4 regions of the Massilia luteola genome follow, and region 1 is predicted to be linked to each of the others. Evidence: predicted binding sites of a transcription regulator. Region 1 holds the regulator's gene; each other region holds the start of a gene.
The links. Region 1 encodes sigma-54, which starts transcription at its own class of promoters, with help from an activator protein. Its sites were predicted from a motif close to TGGCANGNAANCTGCTTT; they were not measured.
Positions count from the first base shown of each region.

Region 2: prpB (methylisocitrate lyase) is a predicted target of sigma-54. The motif match lies at 3,700-3,717, and genes of this name have one in related genera.
Region 3: U9J41_RS13725 (ANTAR domain-containing response regulator) is a predicted target of sigma-54. The motif match lies at 3,349-3,366, and genes of this name have one in related genera.
Region 4: pepA (flocculation-associated PEP-CTERM protein PepA) is a predicted target of sigma-54. The motif match lies at 3,423-3,440, and genes of this name have one in related genera.

Region 1 is NZ_JAXOFN010000005.1:148,063-153,692, forward strand. It holds gene rapZ (RNase adapter RapZ) at 1-379, shown strand, start outside; gene U9J41_RS08520 (enoyl-CoA hydratase/isomerase family protein) at 515-1,597, opposite strand; gene hpf (ribosome hibernation-promoting factor, HPF/YfiA family) at 1,721-2,080, opposite strand; gene U9J41_RS08530 (RNA polymerase factor sigma-54) at 2,182-3,687, opposite strand; gene lptB (LPS export ABC transporter ATP-binding protein) at 3,690-4,484, opposite strand; gene lptA (lipopolysaccharide transport periplasmic protein LptA) at 4,481-5,050, opposite strand; gene lptC (LPS export ABC transporter periplasmic protein LptC) at 5,073-5,630, opposite strand, start outside.
Region 2 is NZ_JAXOFN010000004.1:121,436-127,065, forward strand. It holds gene acnD (Fe/S-dependent 2-methylisocitrate dehydratase AcnD) at 1-1,420, opposite strand, end outside; gene prpC (bifunctional 2-methylcitrate synthase/citrate synthase) at 1,590-2,750, opposite strand; gene prpB (methylisocitrate lyase) at 2,764-3,654, opposite strand; gene U9J41_RS07225 (alpha/beta hydrolase) at 3,897-5,015, shown strand; gene U9J41_RS07230 (cation acetate symporter) at 5,208-5,630, opposite strand, start outside.
Region 3 is NZ_JAXOFN010000011.1:178,405-184,034, forward strand. It holds gene U9J41_RS13705 (urate hydroxylase PuuD) at 1-121, shown strand, start outside; gene U9J41_RS13710 (S9 family peptidase) at 181-2,541, opposite strand; gene U9J41_RS13715 (hypothetical protein) at 2,731-2,901, opposite strand; gene U9J41_RS13720 (hypothetical protein) at 2,923-3,180, opposite strand; gene U9J41_RS13725 (ANTAR domain-containing response regulator) at 3,377-4,018, shown strand; gene U9J41_RS13730 (hypothetical protein) at 4,365-4,643, opposite strand; gene U9J41_RS13735 (MFS transporter) at 4,618-5,630, shown strand, end outside.
Region 4 is NZ_JAXOFN010000043.1:23,348-28,977, forward strand. It holds gene U9J41_RS26745 (thiamine pyrophosphate-requiring protein) at 1-822, opposite strand, end outside; gene U9J41_RS26750 (SDR family oxidoreductase) at 853-1,857, opposite strand; gene U9J41_RS26755 (hypothetical protein) at 1,952-2,164, shown strand; gene pepA (flocculation-associated PEP-CTERM protein PepA) at 2,465-3,346, opposite strand; gene galB (beta-galactosidase GalB) at 3,581-5,630, opposite strand, start outside.

The DNA.
Region 1 (5,630 bases):
GGTCACGTACGCGCCGCTGACGCTGTACTTCGAATCGTTCGCGTTCAAGCGCGGCGTGCCGCTCGACGCCGACTTCGTGTTCGACGTGCGCGCCGTGCCGAATCCGTACTACGACCTCACCTTGCGCCCGCTGAACGGCAAGGACGCACCCGTGATCGCCTTCCTCGACGCGCAGCCGCAGGCGGCCGAACTGCTGTCCGACATCCGCGCCTTCATCGCCAAGTGGCTGCCGTCGTTCAAGAAGGACAACCGCAGCTACCTGACGGTGGCCGTCGGCTGCACGGGCGGGCAGCACCGGTCCGTGTACATGGCGGAGCGCCTCGGGTCTTATTTCGCCGACACGGAACGGGTCGTCGTGAGGCACCGCGAGCAGCCCTGAAGCGGCAGACGTGACGCGTGCGCTGTCGCGGGCACGGGGTGCGCGCCCTACGGTGACTGTCGTGGGCACGATCACGCGTGACACAAGTCCGTAGGGTGGGCAACCTTTGCCCACGCGCAGAGGCAAACGACCGGATCACAGGTCGCGCAGCGGATGCGCGTGCGCCGGCCACACGGGCGCGAAGAACCACGCGACCATCTCCGGCGTGACGTCGGCCAGCAGCGGCGGATTCCAGCGCGGCGCATTGTCCTTGTCGATCACGAGCGCGCGCACGCCCTCCAGCACTTCGCCGTGTTCGAAGGTGCGGCGCACGAGCGAGCGTTCCATGCGCAGGCAGTCGGCCACGCCGAGACTGGCGCCGCGCACGAGCATCTCGCGCGTCACCGACATCATCAGCGGCGAGCGCTGGCGCATCGTGGCCAGCGTCTTTTGCGCGAACGGGTTCGCGTCCGTCTCCAGCGACGCCATCACGGCCGCCACGGAATCCGCGCCGAAGTGGCGGTCGATCGCATCGCGCTGCGCCGCCAGCTCGCCCGTGCCGGCCTGCGCCGCATACGGCGCCGCGAACGCGCGGATCGCGGCGGCCAGTTGCGCGCCCGGCGTCGCGTCGACCAGCGCGCGCAGGGCATCCAGCTGCGCCGACGGCACGAACACGTCGGCCAGCCCCACGTAGATGGCGTCCGCGGCGCCGATGGTCACGCCGGTCACGCCGAGGTAGTGGCCCAGGCGGCCCGGCGCATGCGACAGGAAATGGCTGCCGCCCACGTCCGGAAACAGGCCGATGTTCACCTCGGGCATGGCAATTTTGGAACGCTCCGTCACGATGCGCAGGCCGCAGTCCGGCCCGCCCTGGGCGATGCCCATGCCGCCGCCCATCACGACGCCGTCCATCAGCGCGATATACGGCTTCGGATAAAAATGGATCAGGTGGTTGAGGGCGTATTCCTCGGTGAAGAAATCTTCCAGCAGCGGGCTGCCCGTCCGCGGCGTGGCCCTGCCGGCCTCGTGGAAGAAGCGGATGTCGCCGCCGGCACATAACGCCTTCTCGCTCGTGCTCGTAATGACGACGGCGTCCACGCCGGCATCCCCGCGCCAGGCGAGCAAGGCCGCGGTGAGCGCGCGGACCATGTCCAGCGACAGCGAGTTGAGGGCTTTGGGGCGGTCCAGGGTGATGATGCCGGTGCGGTTGGCGACCCGCGTTTGCACGTGTTCGGTCATGTCTCGTGTTATTGAAGTGTTATTGGAATAAGCAGAACCGCATTCTAACGCGCATGGGTGGCGCATAAAATCGAAAAGGGCGCCGATGCGCCCTTTGTCATTGATGCTGCTGCACGCGTGGCATCACGCGGCGGCGGGTTCTTCCTCTCCCCCTTCGGACATGCGCTTGATGCACGCGTTGTCATGATCCTTGAGCATTTGCTTGTACTTGACGACCTGGCGGTCGAGGCGGTCCATCAGCATGTCGATCGCGGCATATAAATCGTGCGCGGCACTGGCGACATGGACGATCTTGCCTGCGAGACGCAGATTGATCTCGGCTTTCTGGCGTTTTTCTTTCTCGGTGAGATTGTCGATGCAGAGGATGACGTGGGAGTCAATCACTTGATCGAAATGGCGGGTAATGCGTTCAAGCTTGTTCTGTACGTATTCTCGGATTGCTGGGGTTACATCGAGATGATGTCCGCTGATAGTGAGATTCATACACACTCCTTTGAAGATTCGCTGCCGTGCCGTGCGCGCATCCGGGCATGGAGGCAGCGTTGTTGCCAGAGCTTGCTGCAAGAGCTTGCTACTAGAGCTCGCTACAAGGATTTGCGGAGACTGACGGGAGGGATCTTCAGCGCCTCACGGTATTTGGCGACCGTGCGCCGCGCGATAACCATTCCCTGTTCCCCTAGCATCTCCGCGATCTTGCTGTCGGATAAAGGGTTCTTGGGGTCTTCTGCTCCTGTGAGTTGTACGATGAGGGCCCGTATTGCCGTCGACGATGCTTCGCCTCCCGCTTCGGTGGCAACGTGACTCCCGAAGAAATACTTCAACTCGAACATGCCGTGCGGGGTCAGCATGTATTTCTGAGTTGTGACTCGAGAAATTGTGCTCTCGTGTAGACCTAGTGTATCAGCTATCTCACGTAAAACAAGGGGCCGCATTGCGACGGCGCCATGCGAGAAAAAGTTGCGCTGGCGATCCACAATGGCCTGGGCCACGCGCAGGATCGTGTCGAAGCGCTGACGCATATTCTTGATGAGCCACTTGGCTTCCTGCAACTGTGCTCCCAGCTGGGATTCCGATTTCCCCTGCTTCATCAGCGCCGCATACACGCTGTTGACGCGCAGGCGCGGCATCACTTCCGGATTCAGCTGCACGCTCCAGCCGTCCTTGGCGCGGCGCACGATCACGTCCGGCACGACGAAGTCTGACACATCCGACGCGAACGCCGCGCCCGGATGCGGATTGCACTGGCGGATGATGGTCTGGGCTTCGCGCAGGTCTTCGTCGTCGCAGTCCAGCGCCTTTTTCAGCTTGTTGAATTCGCGCTGCGCGAACCACGTCAGGTATTTCTCGACGATGACCAGCGCCATGCGCCGCGTGACGAGCGGCACGCCGGGCATGCGCCGGATCTGCAGGGCCAGGCATTCTGCCGCGCTGCGCGCGCCCACGCCGGGCGGGTCCATGCTCTGCACGAGGGCCAGCGCCATGCGCAGTTCCTCGAACTCGATCTCCAGTTCGGCCGGCAGGCGCGCGTGGATGTCGTCCAGCGGTTCGTCCAGATAACCATTGTCGTCCAGCGCGTCGACGACGAGTTCCACCAGCGCGCAGTCGCGCGCCGCGCAGCACGTCATGCGGACCTGTTCCATCAGGTGCTCGCGCAAGGTGACCGGGCTCGCTTCCAGCTGCGGACGGCCGTCCTCGTCCTCGCCGCCGCTGCCGCTGCTGCGGCCGAATTCGCCCCAGTCCTCGCCGCCTTCGCTGCCGGCGCCTTCGCCGCTGTCGCCGCCGGCATCGGCGCCGCTCTCGCCGCTGCCGTTCTCGGCGGGCGCGCCGCCCTCCGCGCTCGGCCCCTGCGCGGCCGGCGCCTCACCGGCCTGCATCGATGCCGGCGCGCTGTTGATGGCGCCGTCGGCCAGCAGGCGTACGGAGCGGTCGAGCGGATCGTCGAGCCGTTCGAGCAACGGGTTCTCGCTCAGGGCCTGCTCGATTTCCTGGTGCAGCTCGAGAGTCGACAGCTGCAGCAGCCGGATCGACTGCTGGAGTTGCGGCGTCAGTGCAAGGTGCTGTGAAGTCTTGAGTTGCAGCGTCTGTTTCATGACTACATTCGGAAGTGTTCGCCCAGGTAGACGCGCCGCACCGATTCATTGGCGATGATGTCGTCGGGACGGCCGGATGCCAGCACCGCCCCCTGGTTGATGATGTAGGCGCGGTCGCAGATGCCCAGCGTCTCGCGCACATTGTGGTCCGTGATCAGCACGCCGATGCCGCGCTCCTTCAGGAAGCGCACGATACGTTGGATCTCGATGACCGCAATTGGATCCACGCCGGCGAACGGTTCGTCGAGCAGCACGAAGCGCGGATTCGTCGCGAGGGCGCGCGCGATCTCCACGCGCCGCCGTTCCCCGCCCGACAGCGACAGGGCCGGGCTCTCGCGCAGCTTTTCGATCTGCAGCTCGGTCAGCAGCTCGTCGAGGCGTTCGGCGATGCGCGTCTTGGTGAGCGGCTTGCCGTTCTCGCGCTGCAATTCCAGCACGGCGCGGATGTTCTCTTCCACCGTCAGCTTGCGGAACACGGACGCTTCCTGCGGCAGGTACGACAGTCCCAGCAGGGCGCGCCGGTGGATCGGCAGGCTCGTGACGTCGGTGCCGTTGATGTCGATGCTGCCGGCATCCGACGGCACCAGGCCCACGATCATGTAGAACGACGTCGTCTTGCCGGCACCGTTCGGGCCCAGCAGGCCGACGACTTCGCCGCACGCGACCTGCAGCGACACGTCGCGCACCACCAGGCGCTTGCCATAGCTCTTCTGCAGGCCGTTGACGACCAGCGTGCTGCCGCCGCATTCGGCCGGCGGGATGTCCGTATGGGCCTCCATCGTGCGGACCTCCGTCATTGCTTGCCCGCCGGCGTGGCACCCGCGGCCGGCGCGGGCGTGCGGCGCGGCTGCAGCGTGATGCTGCCGCGGCCATTGCCGGGCTTGTCCGCGCCGCTGGCGTCGTTGCGGCCGACCAGCACTTCCTTGCGGTTATCGTAGGAGATGAATTCGTTGTCCATTTCCTGCGTGACCTTCTGGCCTTCGAGCTGGCGGATCATGGCTTTCGAGAACAGCTTCACGAGGTCGTTGCGTTCGTCGTATTCGATGCGCTGGGCCTGGCCTTCGTCCCACAGGTCGGGGCCGCCGTCGCGCTTCTGGCGGAAGGTCGCGAGCTTGCCCGGATCCGCGGTCAGGATGAACGTGTGATAACCGTCCGGCGCTTCCTTGACCTCGGCGCGGTCCGACTTGAGGACCATGGTGCCGCGCGTGATGATCACGTTGCCGGTGACGACATAGTTCTGCGTCACCAGGTCGCTGTTGGCCTTGTCGTACTTGATGTTGACCGGCTTGAGGGCGTCCGCCCTCTCGGCCGAAGCAGCCAGCGGCACCAGCAGGAACATGGCGGCGGCGAGTATTTTCTTCATTCGTTTATCCTCTCAATTGGCTTCAGCGCGGCGGGCGCGGTGGGCGCGGCGGATAGGTGGCCGAGCCGCGGCCGCCCAGCGCGATCTGCTGGGTGGCGTTGTTGGCCTCCATGCCCACGGCGTCGATCGACGCGCTGCCGAGCGTCATGTGGACCGGCCGGTCGGTCTTGGCGATCTCGTCGTCCGTCAGCAAGGTCAGGACCTCGGTGCGGATCCGCAGCGGCTGCGACGTCGCGTTGCCGGGGCGCTGGATGTCGACGTTGCCGGTCAGGTCGATCTGGTTCTGGTTCTGGTTGACGAGCGCGTGCTCCGCCGTCATCGTCATGGGCGGGTGTTCGGCCGTGAGGCTCTGCACCACGGGCTTGTCGACGAGGGCCGTGTTGTCGGCCGGGCGGTGCGTCAGGCGCTCGCCCGAGATCACGTAGCGCGGCTTGCCGGCCTCCGACATGCGCACCCAGCTGAAGTTGTCGACGATGTAGTCCGGCTCGTTGCCCGCATTGGCGCCCGGCGTGGTCTCTTCGCCCTGCATCACCTGCACGAGCCAGAAGCTGCCGAACGCAAAAAACACGGCGGTCAGCAT
Region 2 (5,630 bases), on a different contig from region 1:
TCGTGCAGGCGAAGGCGACGACGCCGAAGCCCAGCGTCTCCAGCTCCGGCAACAGCCCCGCTTCTTCCAGGTACAGCGGCACGGCCTTCGAGCCCGGCGCGAGGGACGACTTCACCCACGGCTTGCGCGCGAGCCCGCGCGCGTTCGCGTTGCGCGCGAGGAGGCCCGCGGCCACCATATTGCGCGGGTTGTTCGTGTTCGTGCAGCTCGTGATGGCCGCGATGATCACCGCGCCGTCCGGCATCTTGCCCGGTTCGTTCTCGACGACACCCGTGATGCCGTGCTGCGCCAATTCCGACGTCGCCACGCGCTTGTGCGGGTTCGACGGACCGGCGATGTTGCGCACGACGGTCGACAGGTCGAAGCGCAGCACGCGTTCGTACTGTGCATTGCGCAGCGTGTCGGCCCACAGCCCCGTTTCCTTCGCATACAGCTCGACCAGCTTCACGAGTTCATCGTCGCGGCCCGTCAGCCAGAGGTATTTGATGGTCTGCTCGTCGATGGCGAACATCGCGGCCGTGGCGCCGTATTCCGGAGCCATGTTGGAGATCGTCGCGCGGTCGCCCAGGGTCAGGTTCGCGGCGCCTTCGCCGTAGAACTCGAGGTAGGCGGACACCACTTTCGACTTGCGCAGGAATTCCGTCAGCGCCAGCACGGTGTCGGTCGCGGTGATGCCCTCGCCCGGCTTGCCGGCCAGTTCGACGCCGACGATGTCCGGCAGCCGCATGTACGACGCGCGGCCCAGCATCACGCTTTCCGCTTCCAGGCCGCCGACGCCGACGGCGATCACGCCCAGCGCATCCACCATCGGCGTGTGCGAGTCGGTGCCGACGAGTGTGTCCGGGAACGCGACGCCGTCCTTCACCTGCACGACGGGGCTCATGCGCTCCAGGTTGATCTGGTGCAGGATGCCGTTCCCCGGCGGGATCACGTCGACGTTCTCGAAGGCCTTGCGGGTCCATTCGATGAAGTCGAAGCGGTCTTCGTTGCGGCGGTCCTCGATGGCGCGGTTTTTCGTGAAGGCGTCCGGATCGAAGCCGCCGCATTCGACGGCGAGCGAGTGGTCGACGACCAGCTGCGTCGGCACGACCGGGTTCACCAGCGCCGGATTGCCGCCCTCCTGCGCGATGGCGTCGCGCAGGCCGGCCAGGTCGACGAGGGCCGTCTGGCCGAGGATGTCGTGGCAGACGACGCGCGCCGGGAACCACGGGAAATCGAGGTCGCGGCGGCGCTCGATGATCTGCTTCAGCGACGGCACCAGCGCGACCGGGTCGCAGCGGCGCACGAGGTTTTCGGCGAGGACGCGCGAGGTGTACGGGAGGGTGTCCCAGGCGCCGGGCTGGATGGCGTCGACGGCGGCGCGCGCGTCGAAGTAATGGAGGGCGGTGCCGTGCAGGGGTTTGCGGTAGTTGCTGTTCATGATGAGGAACCTCGTTAGACGGTATGTTTGCGAACCGTGGAATTGCTTGCGCCAGGCCGCGCCAACAGCACGTCGTCCCTGCGCAGGCAGGGATCCAATTTCAGTGCGCCGGCCCGCATCGTACTTGGGCCCCCGCCTCCGCGGGGGCGACGGTTTTGCGTTTCGGGTGTTACTTCCGCTCGGCCAGCGGCACGAACTGCAGGTCTTCCGGCCCGACGTAGTTCGCGCTCGGGCGGATGATCTTGTTGTCGATGCGCTGCTCGATGACGTGGGCCGACCAGCCCGACGTGCGCGAGATGACGAACAGCGGCGTGAACATCGCCGTCGGCACGCCCATCATGTGGTACGAGACGGCCGAGAACCAGTCGAGGTTCGGGAACATCTTCTTGACGTCCCACATCACGGACTCGAGGCGCTCGGCGATGTCGAACATCTTCATCGACCCGGCGCTGTGCGACAGCGTGCGCGCCACTTCCTTGATCACCTTGTTGCGCGGGTCGGCGATCGTGTAGACCGGGTGGCCGAAGCCGATCACGACTTCCTTGTTCGCCACGCGGTTGCGGATGTCGGCTTCCGCTTCGTCCGCGTTTTCGTAGCGCTTCTGGATGTCGAGCGCGACTTCGTTGGCGCCGCCGTGCTTCGGACCGCGCAGCGCGCCGATCGCGCCGGTAATGGCCGAATAGATGTCGGAACCGGTGCCGGCGACGACGCGCGCGGTGAACGTCGACGCGTTGAATTCGTGTTCGGCGTACAGGTTCAGGGACGTGTGCATCGCATTGACCCACTCGTCCGACGGCTTGGTACCGTGCAGCAGGTGCAGGAAGTGGCCGCCGATCGAGTCGTCGTCCGTCTCCACGTCGATGCGCTTGCCGTTATGGCTGTAGTGATACCAGTACAGCAGCATCGACCCGAACGACGCCATCAGCCGGTCGGCGATGTCGCGCGCGCCGGCGATGTTGTGGTCGTCCTTTTCCGGCAGCACGCAGCCGAGGACCGACGCGCCCGTGCGCATCACGTCCATCGGATGCGCGCCGGCCGGCAGCGCTTCCAGCGCGGCCTTCACCGCATGCGGCAGGCCGCGCAGCGATTTCAGCTTGGCCTTGTAGCCCTTCAGTTCCGCCGCATTCGGCAGCTTGCCGTGCACGAGCAGGTAGGCGATTTCCTCGAACTCGCTGTTGCCGGCGACGTCGAGGATGTCGTAGCCGCGGTAGTGCAGGTCGTTGCCGGAGCGGCCCACGGAGCACAGCGCGGTATTGCCGGCGGCGACGCCGGACAGTGCCACGGATTTTTTCGGTTTGAAGGTTGGGGTGTCGGTCTTCACGTCGGTCATCGCTCGGTTTCCTTTATTTGGATTTATTCTGGGCGAACAGCGCGTCGAGCTTCTGTTCGTAGCTGTGGTAGTCGATGCGCTCGTACAGTTCGGCGCGCGTCTGCATCGTGTCGACGACGTTCTTCTGCGTGCCGTCGCGGCGGATGGCTTCGTAGACGTTTTCGGCGGCCTTGTTCATGGCGCGGAACGCGGACAGCGGATACAGGACGATGTCGACGTCGGCGCCGCGCAGCTCTTCCACGGTGAACAGCGGCGTCGCGCCGAATTCCGTGATGTTGGCGAGGATCGGCACCTTCACCGCTTTCTTGAATTGCGCGTACATCTCCAGGCTCGTGATGGCTTCCGGGAAGATCATGTCGGCGCCCGCCTCCACGCAGGCGACCGCGCGCTCGACGGCCTTGTCGAGGCCTTCGACGGCCAGCGCATCGGTGCGCGCCATGATCACGAAGTTGTCGTCCGTGCGCGCGTCGACGGCGGCCTTGACGCGGTCGACCATCTCGCCCTGCGTGACGATCTCCTTGCCCGGACGGTGGCCGCAGCGCTTGGCGCCGACCTGGTCTTCGATGTGGCAGGCGCCCGCGCCGGCCTTGATCAGCGAGCGGACCGTCCGCGCGACGTTGAACGCCGACGCACCGAAGCCGGTGTCGATGTCGACGAGCAGCGGCAGGTCGCACACATCGGTGATGCGGCGCACGTCGATCAGCACGTCTTCCAGGCCGCTGATGCCGAGGTCGGGCAAGCCCAGCGACCCGGCCGCCACGCCGCCGCCGGACAAGTAGATGGCGCGGTAGCCGGCGCGCTTGGCCAGCAGGGCGTGATTGGCGTTGATGGCGCCGATGACCTGCAGCGGATGTTCTTCCTGGACGGCCTGGCGGAATTTGGCGCCGGCGGATTGTTGGCTCATGTCCTTACCTTTCTCGTAGCGGGTCTGTTGGATTATGGTCCATGCATTGCAAAGACCGTGCCAATCGTTGCCGAACGCGGACAGCCTGGATTTTCAAGGACTTGGGCCCGCGCGGCAAGCCCGGCCGTCGGCAATTCGTTGCAGGGCGTTTCAATATGAAACAGCGATGAAACAAGCGGGGCGATTGACACACCCCATGAAATTGAACAGACTTCGCGCGACCACTCATCACCGGGGAGACCATGTTCAGACACCCATCCAGGCTGTGCGCCCTGCTGCCGGCCGGCCTGTCCATCGCCACGCCCGCCGGCGCCGCCGGCCCGGACAGCCGCGCGGACGCGGTCAAGATCATCGCCGACATGCGCCGCATCGTCACCCCGCACGGCGTCGAGGAGACGCGGGCCGTGCGCATCGGCGGCATCGACCAGTGGATCAGCGTGCGCGGCACGGACCTGCGCAATCCCGTGCTGCTGATGCTGCACGGCGGTCCGGGTTATGTGTCGATGCCGACGAGCTGGTACTTCCAGCGCGGCTGGGAAGAATATTTCACGGTCGTGCAGTGGGACCAGCGCGGCGCCGGCAAGACCTATGCGGCCAACGATCCGGCCAAGGTCGCGCCGACGATGACCCGCGCGCGCATGCTGCTCGATGCCGAGGAGATGGTGGCGTGGCTGCGCAAGGAATTCGGCAAGGACCGCATCTTCGTGCTCGGCCACTCGTGGGGCTCGTCGCTCGGCATCCAGCTGGCGCGGCGCCATCCGGACTGGCTGCACGCGTACATCGGCCTGGCCCAGATCACCGACGGCATGGAGAGCGAGCGCCGCGGCTGGCAGTTCGCGATGGATGCGGCCAGACGCGAGGGCAATGCACAGGCCATCCGCGACCTGGAATCGATCGCGCCGTACGCCGCGCCGGGCAAGCCGCTCGTGCTCAAGGATTTATATTTGCAGCGCAAATGGCTCGCACGCTACGGCGGCGCCGTGTACGGCCGGACGGACTTCGACGCGGAATCGGCGGCCACGAAGCTGGCGCCGGAATACACGGATGCCGACCTGAAGACCATGTGGGAAGGCACGGATTTCTCGAGCAGCCGCATGCTGACGGACGTGCTCACGCAGGACTTCAGCGTCTACACGACGTTCGACTGCCCGATCGTCATCTTCAACGGCCGGCACGACTACAACGTCTCGTCGTCCGCGACGGCGGAATGGTTCGCGAAGGTGAAGGCGCCGTCGAAGCAGCTCGTGTGGTTCGAGAACTCGGCGCACGAGATGTTCAATGAGGAGCCGGGCAAGACGCTGATCTCGCTCGTGCGCTACGCGCGGCCGTTCGCGGAAAAGGCCGGGGACGTGGCGCCGTAAACGAAAAGACCCGCACGCGGCGGGTCGAATTCTCGTGTGCACGTTTCATTTGAGGCCCCCGGCCTCAAATGCCCGCCCTACGTCAAGGCGAACCAACGGCGGGCTCCCCCAAGCCCGCCGTTTTTGCGTCGACCAACATCATCGCAAACCGTAGGGCGGGCTCCCCGAGCCGCGGTTGCGTGCATCAACCCGTCAATGCGCCGATGCGGTCGAGGCACCGATACCGGTCTCGGAACGCACTTCCTGCGCCTCGAAGCCGGCCTTGTCGATCGCGGCACGCGGGCTCTTGTCCGTGACCGAGAACAGCCAGACGCCGACGAAGCCCACGGTCATCGAGAACAGCGCCGGCGAGGTGTACGGGAAGATCGCGGCCGTGTTGTGGAACACGTCGACCCACACCGATTTCGACACCACGGTCAGCCCCACGGCCGTGGCCAGGCCCAGGAAGCCGCCCACGGTCGCGCCGCGGGTCGTGCACTTGCTCCACAGGACCGACATGAACAGCACCGGGAAGTTGGCCGAGGCAGCGATCGCGAAGGCCAGCGACACCATGAACGCGACGTTGACCTTCTCGAACACGATACCCAGCAGCACGGCGGCGATGCCCAGGCAGAC
Region 3 (5,630 bases), on a different contig from region 1:
GCGCATCTACCAGCAGGCCGTCCAGCTGAAGGCGATGCCGCTCGCGAACATGACCAATATGACGGATGCCGAGCGCGCGCAGATCGGCGCGTGGTTCGAAGCAGGAGCAAGAACGCCGTAGGGTGGGCTCCCCGAGCCCACGCGAACGCAGGCACGACGCGAACGCCGGCACGACGCCGTCTATTTCAGCGTTCTTTCGAACAGCTGATAGATGCGCCGGTACTCGTCATACCAGCTTTCCGGCTGCACGAACGAATGCCGCTCCAGCGGATACGGCGCCAGTTCCCAGTGGTCCTTCTTCAATTCGATCAGGCGCTCAGTCAGGCGCACGGAGTCCTGGAAGAACACGTTGTCGTCGACCATCCCGTGCGCGATCAGCAGGTGCCCCTTGAGGTTCTGCGCATACTCGATCGGCGACGACGTCTTATAGGCCTCCGGGTCGACGTCCGGCGTATTCAGGATGTTGGCCGTGTACTCGTGGTTGTACGTGCTCCAGTCGGACACGGGGCGCAGCGCGGCGCCGGCCTTGAACACGTCGGGCGCGCGGAACATGCCCATCAGGGTCATGAAGCCGCCGTAGCTGCCGCCGTAGATGCCCACGCGGGCCGCGTCGCCCTGTTCGTTGGCGACCATCCAGTTCACGCCGTCCAGGTAGTCGTCGAGCTCCGGGTGTCCCATCTGGCGGTAGATCGCCGTGCGCCATTTGACGCCATAGCCCTTCGACGCGCGGTAGTCCATGTCGAGGACGACGTAGCCGTTCTGCACGAGCAGGTTGTGGAACATCTGTTCACGGAAGTACGGCGTGTAGCGCTGGGTGACGTTCTGCAGGTAGCCGGCGCCGTGCACGAACATCACGACCGGGTATTTTTTGCCCGGCTCGAACTGCGCGGGGCGGTACAGCTTGGCCCAGATGGGTGCCGCGCCGTGGGTCGACGGGATCGTCACGAACTGCGGCTGGATCCACTCGTGCGCCCTGAATTCCGGCGTGCGGGTGTCGGTCAGCCTGACGGCCTCGCCGCCGTGCGCGGGCACGGTCGCGATCTGCGCCGGCAGGTACGGGCCGGAATAGTGGACGAGCAGCTTGTTCTGGTCCGGCGACAGGCGGAAATCCTGCACGCCGGCCAGGTTGCTCACCTCGTGCGTGGCGCCATCCGCGGCGTTCACGGCGCAGACGTCGTACGTGCCCGGCGTCTTGCGGTTGCACAGCAGCCAGGCGGTGCGGCCGTCGGCCGACCAGGCCACGTCCGACGCTTCCCATGGTCCTTGCGTGAGCGCGCGCGTGCGGCCGGCCGCGTCGCGCACGTACAGGTGCGAATAGCCCGTTTCCTCCGACAGGTACCACAGCGTCGTGTTGTCCGGCAGCCAGCCGAATTCATTGTTGTCGTAGTTGACCCAGGCCTCGTCCGTCAGGCGGTGCACGGGCTTCAGCGTCGCATGCGGCAGGTCGACGGTGGCGATCCAGCGGTCCTTGTTGTCGACCGCGCGGAACATGACGGCCGCGTTGGCGCCGTCCAGGCTCCACGTGATCGCCTCGCCGTCGAAGCCGATCATCACGGGGCGGTTGCCCTTCAGCGGGTCGAGCTTGTGCGCCGCGCGCAACTGCGCCAGCGGGTCGACCGCGATGCCGGGCAGGACGTCGAACGCCAGGTCCTTCACCTCGTGCGTCGCCAGATTCACGAGCTTCAGGCCGTGGCCGTGCGGCGTGTTGCGGCCGACGCGCGTGCGCTCTTCCGAGAATTCCTCGTAGCCGCTTTCCGTCACGTAGCGGGGCATCTTGCCGGCGCGGCCCTTGTCGGCGGTCTTCGGGCCCGTCACGACGAGCAGCCAGCGGCCGTCCGGCGACAGCGCGCTGTTCACGATCGCGATCTTGTCGCCCAAATAGATCGGGGCCGGGGCGCGGGTCGGATCGGCGCGGCGCAGTGCCTCGGCCCGGGCGTGGGTGGCGTCGCGCTCGTCCTTCTGGCGTTTCAATATCGTCGACAGGCGCAGCTGCATGTCGCGCAGGGCGTCGGGCTCCGTCGCGTTCGGGTCCTTGGCGGCGCGCGGTAACGCGATGGGACCGAGCACGCGCTCGTTGCGATCCCAGCCGAACCAGTCGTCGCCGATGCGGAACTGCACGCCGCGCTCGTCGGCCGAATATTGCACGGCCTGGACCGGCACGCCGTTGCTGCGCGTGATCTGCACGAGGGCGCCGTTCTTGATGTCGCGTTCGAACAGGTCGCCGTTGCGCACGACGATGGCCCGGGTCCGCGCGCGGTTGTACAGCATTTCCGGGCTGTCCAGCCTGGCCTGTTCGGCATCCGCCACCTGCGCCGCATGGCCCGCCCGGGCCGCGTTCACGCGCCACGTGTCGCGCAGCGGCGAGCCGGTGCGCTTCTGTTTATAGAGGATCTGCTTGCCGTCCCAGTTCCACCACGCCGCTTCCACGGGGGTGCCGATCCAGTCGGGGTTGGCCATGGCCTGGTCGAGGGTTACGGGCGTCGAGGCGGCGGCGGGCAGCGCCAGCAGCGCGGCGAGAACGGCGAAAGTGGGAAGTCGCATCATCAGTCGGGTGGATAAATGAAGAACAAGAATGCTTTTCTTGGTGAGAAATTGCAAAAAAGCATTCTAGCTCAGCCGACAACGATGCTGTGCGGATTCGCCAGCGGGAGTGGCGCGCGTGCGTAAGTACAAAAAACAACGCCCGGCCAATGCCGGGCGTGTGGAGACGTCTTTGCAACCGGGATTGCTTTACGCGGCCGCTTTCGGTTGCGCGTATTCGGCCATCCACAGTTCGGTCGGCGCTTCGGCCAGCCACAGTTCGGTCGGCGCGGTGACGGTCGGGTTACGCACGAACATCACGATGCGGGTAACGATGGCGGCGGCCGAGATGCCGACGGTGAGGTATTCGACTGGGGTCATGATCTTTATCCTTGGCTTTGCTTAGTTGTTCGGGATGTCGCGGACGGCTTCCGGGGCCAGCGCGGCTGCGCAGAACGGGCCCAGGATGATGATGCCGGCGTGGCGTTGCATCCTGCTGCGGGCGAGCGCGCCGCTGGCCGGCTGTGCGACGTCGGGCACGATCCAGCCGCCGTGCGCGGTGTACAGTTCGATCGCAAGGTCGCGGAGCTTGCCGAAGGTGTCGGCGATATGGTGGCGCAGACCCTTGTCCTGCGCCTTGGTGATCGTTGCGGTAGTCATTGTCATCTCCGGTGAAAATCTGTCGTGTTGCGATGCAGTATAGGGACAACCCAGTCATAAATGAACTTTAGATTTATGATGCAGCCCATCTGTTTTGTGAATATTTTCCGCAAGACAACTAAAGCGGATGCGCAGTCATATCATGCGGCTGCTGAATATCTGAGTGTCTGGCCCGGAACTTGCATACCCCATGGGCATGAAACCGCCTCTTAAGGTCCAGCGCACCCTGCGCATCGTCGTCGTCAACACCGTGCCGGATCACGCCACGGACGAGGCCGCGCTCGCCGCCCAGGCACGGCGCAACACGGCGCTGCGCATCGGGTTGCTGGAATCCGGCTACGACATCGTCGCCTCGCTGCCGGCCGACGTCTTCCTGCCCGAGCGGATCGCGCAGATCCAGCCGGACATGATCATCATCGACAGCGAATCGGACGCGCGCGACGTCCTCGAGCACATCGTGATCGCCACGCGCGACGAGCCGCGGCCCATCGTCCTGTTCACGGACGACCAGACGCCGTCCAGCATGGACGCGGCGATCGACGCCGGGGTCAGCGCGTACATCGTGGCCGGCCTGCAGGCCGAGCGCGTGAAACCCGTGCTGGACGTGGCCCTGAAGCGCTTCACGCGCGAGCAGAAGCTGATGGGCGAGTTGTCCGATACGCGCCGCCAGCTGGCCGACCGCAAGCTGATCGAACGGGCCAAGGGCGTGCTCATGGCGCGCAACAAGCTGACGGAAGACGAGGCCTACCAGCGGTTGCGCACGATGGCGATGAACAAGAAGCTCAGGCTGGCCGACGTGGCCCAGCGCATCCTGGACGTCGAGGATCTGCTCGGCTAAGACCAAGGAAACGCCTGGCACACGCATTCGTGGCCGGGTCGGACCGTCCGGAACAGGGCCGTGATCGGCGGCGCCTTCATGCACCGGCGGCCAGCCCGCGCGCATGGCCGTGCTCATGAATTTGTCGCGCAACGGCCGGTCCGGCTGGCCGGCATGCCCGCGCACGCGGGCACCCAATGACGTTGCGTAGACGCGGAGCAAGTTAGGGCCCCGCCTTCGCGGGGTGACGCTCCACGGGTTGCGGCCACCCGCCTGCCGGGAATGACCGGATCGCACCCGATACCAGTCACAACGTCGTTTCCACCTTCACGAGACGCCCCTGGCCGAGATGCTTCATTTGCGTGCGTTATTTGCGTGCATGGTGCACTGCAATGAAGCGAATCGGCGCCGATGCCACGTTCTGGGCCGGGAAAACCATCTGGCACGGGTCTTGCAAATACGGAGGTAACGGGATCAACGGCGATCCCCGGGTAATACAGCGCCGGCCCAACGACGGGTCGGCAAACAGGACAACGGCGTCCGCTGCACCGCAAACGCGATCTTCACTCTCGCCCGCGGTACGCAGCGGGCGCCTTTTCGTTTTCAAGAAGGGAATAAAAATGGCCGGCAAAGCAAACAGCATCAAGCTATTCTCCTTTGATACGCCCCAGATGCGCGCGTTCCACCTGACCTGGGTGGCCTTCTTCGTCTGCTTCTATGCCTGGTTCGCCTGCGCACCGCTGATGCCGGTGATCAAGGGCGAGTTCCACCTGTCGGTCAGCCAGATCGCCGACATCAACATCGCAGCCGTCGCCATTACCATCCTCATGCGCCTGATCGTCGGCCCGCTGTGCGACCGCTTCGGCCCCCGCAAGACCTATACCGGCCTGCTGGCGCTGGGCGCGATCCCGGTGCTGGGCGTCGCGATGGCCCAGAGCTACGAAAGCTTCCTGCTGTTCCGCCTCGGCATCGGCGCCGTCGGCGCCAGCTTCGTGATCACGCAGTACCACACCTCCGTCATGTTCGGCCCGAAGGTCGTCGGTACCGCCAACGCGGCCTCGGCCGGCTGGGGCAACAGCGGCGCCGGCGTCGCGCAGGCCACGATGCCGCTGCTGCTGGGCGCCGTGGTCATGCTGGGCGTGACCGAAACGATGGGCTGGCGCGTCGCGCTGCTGGCGCCGGGCGTGCTGATGCTGATCATTTCCGTCGTCTACTACAAATTCACGCAGGACTGCCCGGAAGGCAACTTCGCCGAGCTGCGCGCGGCGGGCGTGCCGTTCGAAAGCGGCGGCAAGGGCGGCTGGGCGAGCTTCTTCGAAGCCTGCCGCAACTACCGCGCCTGGCTGCTGTTCATCACCTACGGCGCCTGCTTCGGCATCGAACTGTTCATCCACAACGTGGCCGCGACCTATTACGTCGACCACTTCGGTCTGTCCCTGAAAGGGGCCGGCATGGCCGCCGGCAGCTTCGGCCTGCTGGCCCTGTTCGCCCGCGCCCTCGGCGGCTGGATCTCGGACAAGGTCGCCGCCCGCGGTGACCTGAATTCCCGCGTGAACCTGCTGTTCATCCTGATGATCGGCGAGGGCCTGGGCCTGCTGTGGTTCTCGCAGACCACCAACGTGACCATGGCCAT
Region 4 (5,630 bases), on a different contig from region 1:
GGTGTCGCAATCGCTCATCAATTCCCAGCTGGCCTTCGTGCCGAGGATGCCGATCGTGCCGGTCACCCACGGCAGGTGATCGGGCAGGGCGGCCTTGCCCAGCAGCGCCTTCGCGGCGCCGGCCTTGAGGCGTTCGGCCACCGCGATGACCTCGTCGGTGGCGCGCAGGGCGCCGGCGCCGACGAGGATCGCGACCTTGCTGCCCGCGTTCAGCACGTCGGCCGCGCGCTGCAGGTCGACCTCGTACGGCACGACGCGCGGCTTGGTGTAGCCGATGCCGGAGAACACGTTGCCGTGCTTGCGGGCCGGTTCCTCGTACGGTTTGTCCTGGAGGTCGTTCGGGAGCACGAGCACGCTCACGCCGTTGCGGCCCAGCGCCGTGCGCATGGCGCGGTCGAGCAGGTGGCGCACCTGGGACGGCTGGCTCGCCTCGTAGACGTAGTCGGCCACGTCCTGGAACAGGCGCTCGAGGTTCAGCTCCTGCTGGTAGTGGGCGCCGCGCGACGTCGTCGGCGCCTGGCCGGTGATCGCCAGCACGGGCATGTGGTCCATCTTGGCGTCGTACAGGCCGGTCACCATGTGCGCCGCGCCGGGGCCGCCGGTCGACAGGCAGACCCCCGGTTCGCCCGTGAACTTGGCGTGCGCCGAGGCCATGAAGGCAGCCATTTCCTCGTGGCGCACCTGGATGAACCGGATCTTGCCGCCAAAGCGGTCGAGTGCGCCCAGCACGCCGTTGATGCCGTCGCCCGGATAGCCGAAGATCGTGCGCACGCCCCATTCGTACAGGCGTTCGACGAAGAAGTCGCCAACGGTTTTGCTCATGTCATGTCCTCGTGATGTCTGGATGGTTGATCAGTGGCGGCGCAACTGGCGCAGGCCGAGCGCGACGCCCGCGGCCGCGCCCACGCCGGCCAGCAGCCAGCCGCGGTGCGTCGTGGCCCACAGCTGCATGCTGCGGGTGCTCGCGCCGGCGTCGAACGTGCCGTGCGCGGCATACGGACCGGGCACCGGGCGCCACAGGTTGTCGGGGCGGTCGGCCGGGATCGTGTCGGCGCGCTGCTGGCCCGCCACGCCCTTGCGCGCCAGGTAGCGGTCGAGCAGGCGCGGGACGAATTTCTCGGCCAGCATCGTCGCCAGCGTGGGGTAGCCGACGCAGATCTCGGCGCGGCGCGCGTGCGCCGCCCACCAGATGGCGCGGCCGGCGACCTCCGGCTGGTAATACGTGCCGATCGGCTTGGGGTGGTGCGTGAGCGTCGTCTTGCACCATTCGAATTGCGGGGTGTTCACGCCGGGCATGTCGACGATGGCCACGTGGATGTCGCTGTGGTCATGTTCCAGCTCGGTGCGCACGGATTGCGTGAAGCCCTTGATCGCGTGCTTGGCCCCGCAATACGGGGATTGCAGGGGAATCGAGCGGTAGGCGAGCGCCGAGCTGACCTGCACGATGGTGCCGCGGTTGCGCGGCCGCATGCGTTTCAGGGCCACCATCGTGCCCCACACGAAGCCGTGGTAGGTGACGTCGGTGACGCGGCGGAAATCTTCCGGCGCGATGTCGGCGAACGGCGCGAACACGGTGGCCATCGCGTTGTTCACCCAGATGTCGATGGGGCCCAGCTCGTTTTCCGCGCGTTCGGCGGCGGCGTCGACCTGGGCGTAGTCGGCCGTGTCGGCCGAGATGGCGATGGCCTGCGGCGACCCCAGGCGCTCGGCCTCGGCGCGCGCGGCTTCCAGGCGGTCGGGATCGCGCGCGACGAGCGCGATGCGTGCGCCGCGCCGGGCGAATTGCTGAACCGCCGCGCGGCCGATGCCCGCGCTGGCTCCCGTGATCACGACGACTTCGTGGCGTGCTTCCGGCATGGCTGGGTCCTCCAATGTTGCGATGCAGGTCCAGCTTAGCACCAAGCGTCGCTGAGCCTCGCCACGTTATGTTTGTGAAAAAGTTCTTGAACAAATGCATGAATCCGATAATTTTTTTCTAACAATCGGCTGCGATACTGTCGAGCTGGATACGATCCATTCCCTGGCCTGCCGCCGGCGGGTTCACATAACGACCACCGCGGAAACGGAAAATGAAAAAACGCTGTTGTCGCTCGTATCGTTGCTGCTGTTGTCCCAGGGCGCCTGTGCCGACGCTTCCGAGCAGAGCACCGGCACGACCAACTAAGGCGCCTTCCTGACGGGCGCCGTCACGGGCGGCCCCAGGTTCCAGTCAGCCAGCCAGGCCATCGACGGCATCAAGCTGTCGCACGCGATCATCTACATGAAAGCCGACCAGGACGGCGGGTCGTGACGGAGGCGCAGTTGCGTGCGCGCTTCGGGGAGGAGTTGACGGGGTGCCGATTTCGCGGCGGCGCTGCAGGAAGGATCGCTGCCGGCGCGCCGGGATTGTCCGGCCGCGCGTTGAGGGCGTAAAAAAACCGCGGTCGCAACCGCGGTCTTTCAAGAGGCCGGTCCGGCAACCGGATCAGGCCTTCGGCGTGCGGCGACGACGCTGCGCGCCCACCAGGCCCAGCATGCCCATGCCCAACAGCATCATGGTGCCCGGTTCCGGCACGGCGTTCGTGAACGTGTTCGAGCCATCGACCTTGAACACGATGTCGTTGTCGCCGGCGACATAGTCCGGGAACATGGCGCTGCCGCCCATGTGGAAGTTTGCGGTCGCCGAGTTGCCGGCCGGGTAGTTCAGGTTCGATTCGAAGTTGACGCCGAACAGCAGTGCCGACACGCCGTCCAGGTAGTTCGGGTCGATGAAGTCACCGGCTTCGGCTTTCAGGGCGGTGATCTTGGTCGAACCCTGGCCGCCCGCACCGGCGATGGTGAAGGTCGACTGGGTGTTGCCGGGAACGATGGTCAGCAGGGCGATCAGCTGGCCGTCGTCGAAGCCGGTGCCGCCGGTGGTCGAGGCGTTGGCGGCGGTGTCGTAGTAGATCGCGACCTTGTTGTCGGTCGAGGCGGGATCGAGGCCGAACGTGGCGGTCGAGCCGGTCAGGCTCGTCACTTTCTCGTTCAGCTTGGCGACGATCGTGAATTCGAACGTCTTGCCGGCACCTTTGGTACCGTTGGCGTTGAAGTCCAGACCGTTGAACAGGGCGGTCGTGTCACCGTCGACACTGGCCAGGTTCGACTGGTACAGGAACTGGAAGTTCTGGCCGACGGTCAGGGGGGAACCGAACGGGCCGACGCCTTTGGCGACGCCGCTACCGGTGGTGTTCCAGTCCAGGGTAGTGGCATCCGATGCCAGGACGCTGCTGCCATCCTTCAGCGTGAAAGCCTGTGCCGACGAGGCGGCGAAAGCAAGGCCGAGGGCGGCGGCAACCGGAATCAGTTTGCGGAACGATTTGATCATGTTAGCTCCAAGTCATCTGCTGGTTAAGGTATCGGGGGGATAGTCCAGCGCTTGTCTGCAAGCACATCACCAAACGTGTGCAAGTCACGTGCCAGTGTTTGCCCCTCCTTTTTAAATCAATGACTTGCGAAACAACCTTCGAAAAATTCCAGCTTTCCGGCAGCGCTATGTAAAAAATCTCGACAGAAGATTTTGCATTCTGGAAACCGTCGCGCCGGCGCCGCCCAGGCGTCGCTAGTCGGCCGCGGGCCGGCTGTGCAAGGTCACCACCGCCTCCTTGAGCCCGGCGCCGCTGGCCCGCACGGTGATCGTGCCGCCCGCGCCGGCCTTCGTCCGCACGATGCCCAGCAGCAAGCCATTGAACGCCGCGCGTTCCGGCGACTGGAACGATTCGAAACTCGTCGGATCGCCGTTGTCGGTGGCGACGAGCTCCCCCGGTCCCTCGACGGTGAAGCGCACGCGGTCGTGCGCGCGCGGGGCCACGCCGCCGTCCTTGTCGACGACGCGCACCGTGACGAAGGCCAGGTCGCGCCCGTCGCTCGCGAGCGCGGTGCGGTCGGCCTGCGCCTGCAGGGCGGCCGGGGCGCCGGCCGTCTTCACCGTCTCGCGTGCCCATTCCTTGCCGTCCTTGTAGGCGACGACCGTGATCTCGCCCGGCGCGTAGGTCACGTAGTCCCAGCGCAGGCGGTAGGCGTACGGCGCCTTCTTCTGGCGGCCCTGCGACTTGCCGTTGACGAACAGCTCGGCCTCGTCGCCCGACGTGAACACGTGCACGGGCGTCACCTGGCCGACGCGCTCGGGCCACGTCCAGTGCGGCAGCACGTGGACCATCGGCAGGTCCGGTCGCCAGCGCGACTGGTACAGGTAATAGCGGTCCTTCGGGAAGCCGGCCAGGTCGACGATGCCGGAGTAGGAGCTGCGCGCTTCGTAATACGGCGTCGGTTCGCCCAGGTAGTCGAAGCCGGTCCAGACGAATTCGCCGGCCGTGTATGGATTCTGGTCCAGCGACGCGAATGCGCGGTCGGCCGACGCGCCGAAGTCCGATGCGAACAGTTCGTAGGCGCTGACCTGGTGGGTGGCCGGATCGCCGCCGATGCCGGGACGCACGGATGCGCTCAGCACGCCCGGCACCGGAAACTGGTATTCGCCGCGGCTGGACAGCGCCGAGGCGCTCTCGCTGTGCAGGATCACCTTGTGCGGAAACGCGGCGCGGAACATCGGGAACTGGCCGGGCAGGGTGCGGATGCCCGTGCCCTGGTAGTTCAGCGAAATCACGTCGACGACGCCCGGCAGCGGCATGTCCGCCTTCGCGTAGTTCATCGCGCTCGTCGCGGGGCGCGTGGCGTCTTCCTCGTGCGCGATGGTCACCAGTTCGCGCCCGACCGCGGCGCCGTCCGCGCCCGTGTACTGCTCGCCCACCTCGTTCCCCACGCTCCACAGGATGATCGACGGGTGGTTGCGGTCGCGCCGGATCATGGCGCGCAGGTCCTGCTCGTGCCAGTCGGGGAAGATCAGGTGGAAGTCCAGCGGCGTCTTCTTGCGCTGCCACGAATCGAACACTTCGTCCATCACGAGGAAGCCCATGCGGTCGGCCAGCTCCAGCAATTGCGGGTCGGGCGGATTGTGGCTCATGCGCAGGGCGTTGGCGCCCATCGCGCGCATGATCTCCAGCTGGCGCTCGGCCGCCCGCACATTGAATGCGGTACCGAGCGCGCCGAGGTCGTGATGGTTGTTCACGCCGCGCAGCGGAACGTGTTCGCCGTTGACGATGACGCCGCGGTCCGGATCGAAGCGCACGGTGCGGATGCCGAACGGCGTCTCGTAGCGGTCGACGACGCGGCCGTCCTGGCGCACGGTGGCGACGAGGGCGTAGCGCTGCGGCTTCTGCGTGGGCGGCGGCCCCCACAGGCGCGGGTGCGCGACCGTCGCCGAGCCGCTGACGGTGCCGCTGGCGCCCGCTGCCACCGGCGTCGCCGGCGCCACGACCGTCGCGACGGGCTTGCCGGCGATGTGTCCGCGCTCGTCGAGCGCATACAGTTCCGTCGTCACCGTTGCGCGGGCCGCCGCCGTGCCCTCGTTGTCGAGCACGACCCGCCACGCGACGCGCGCGGCCTCCTTCGTGACCTCGGGCGTCGTCACCGTCACGCCCCACTGGCCCACGTGCACGGGCGCCGTCTTCGTCAGCCACACGTCGCGGTACAGGCCCGCGCCCGGATACCAGCGCGCGGATTCGGGCGGGTTGTCGAGGCGGATCGCCAGCTGGTTCACGGCGCCCGGCTGCAGC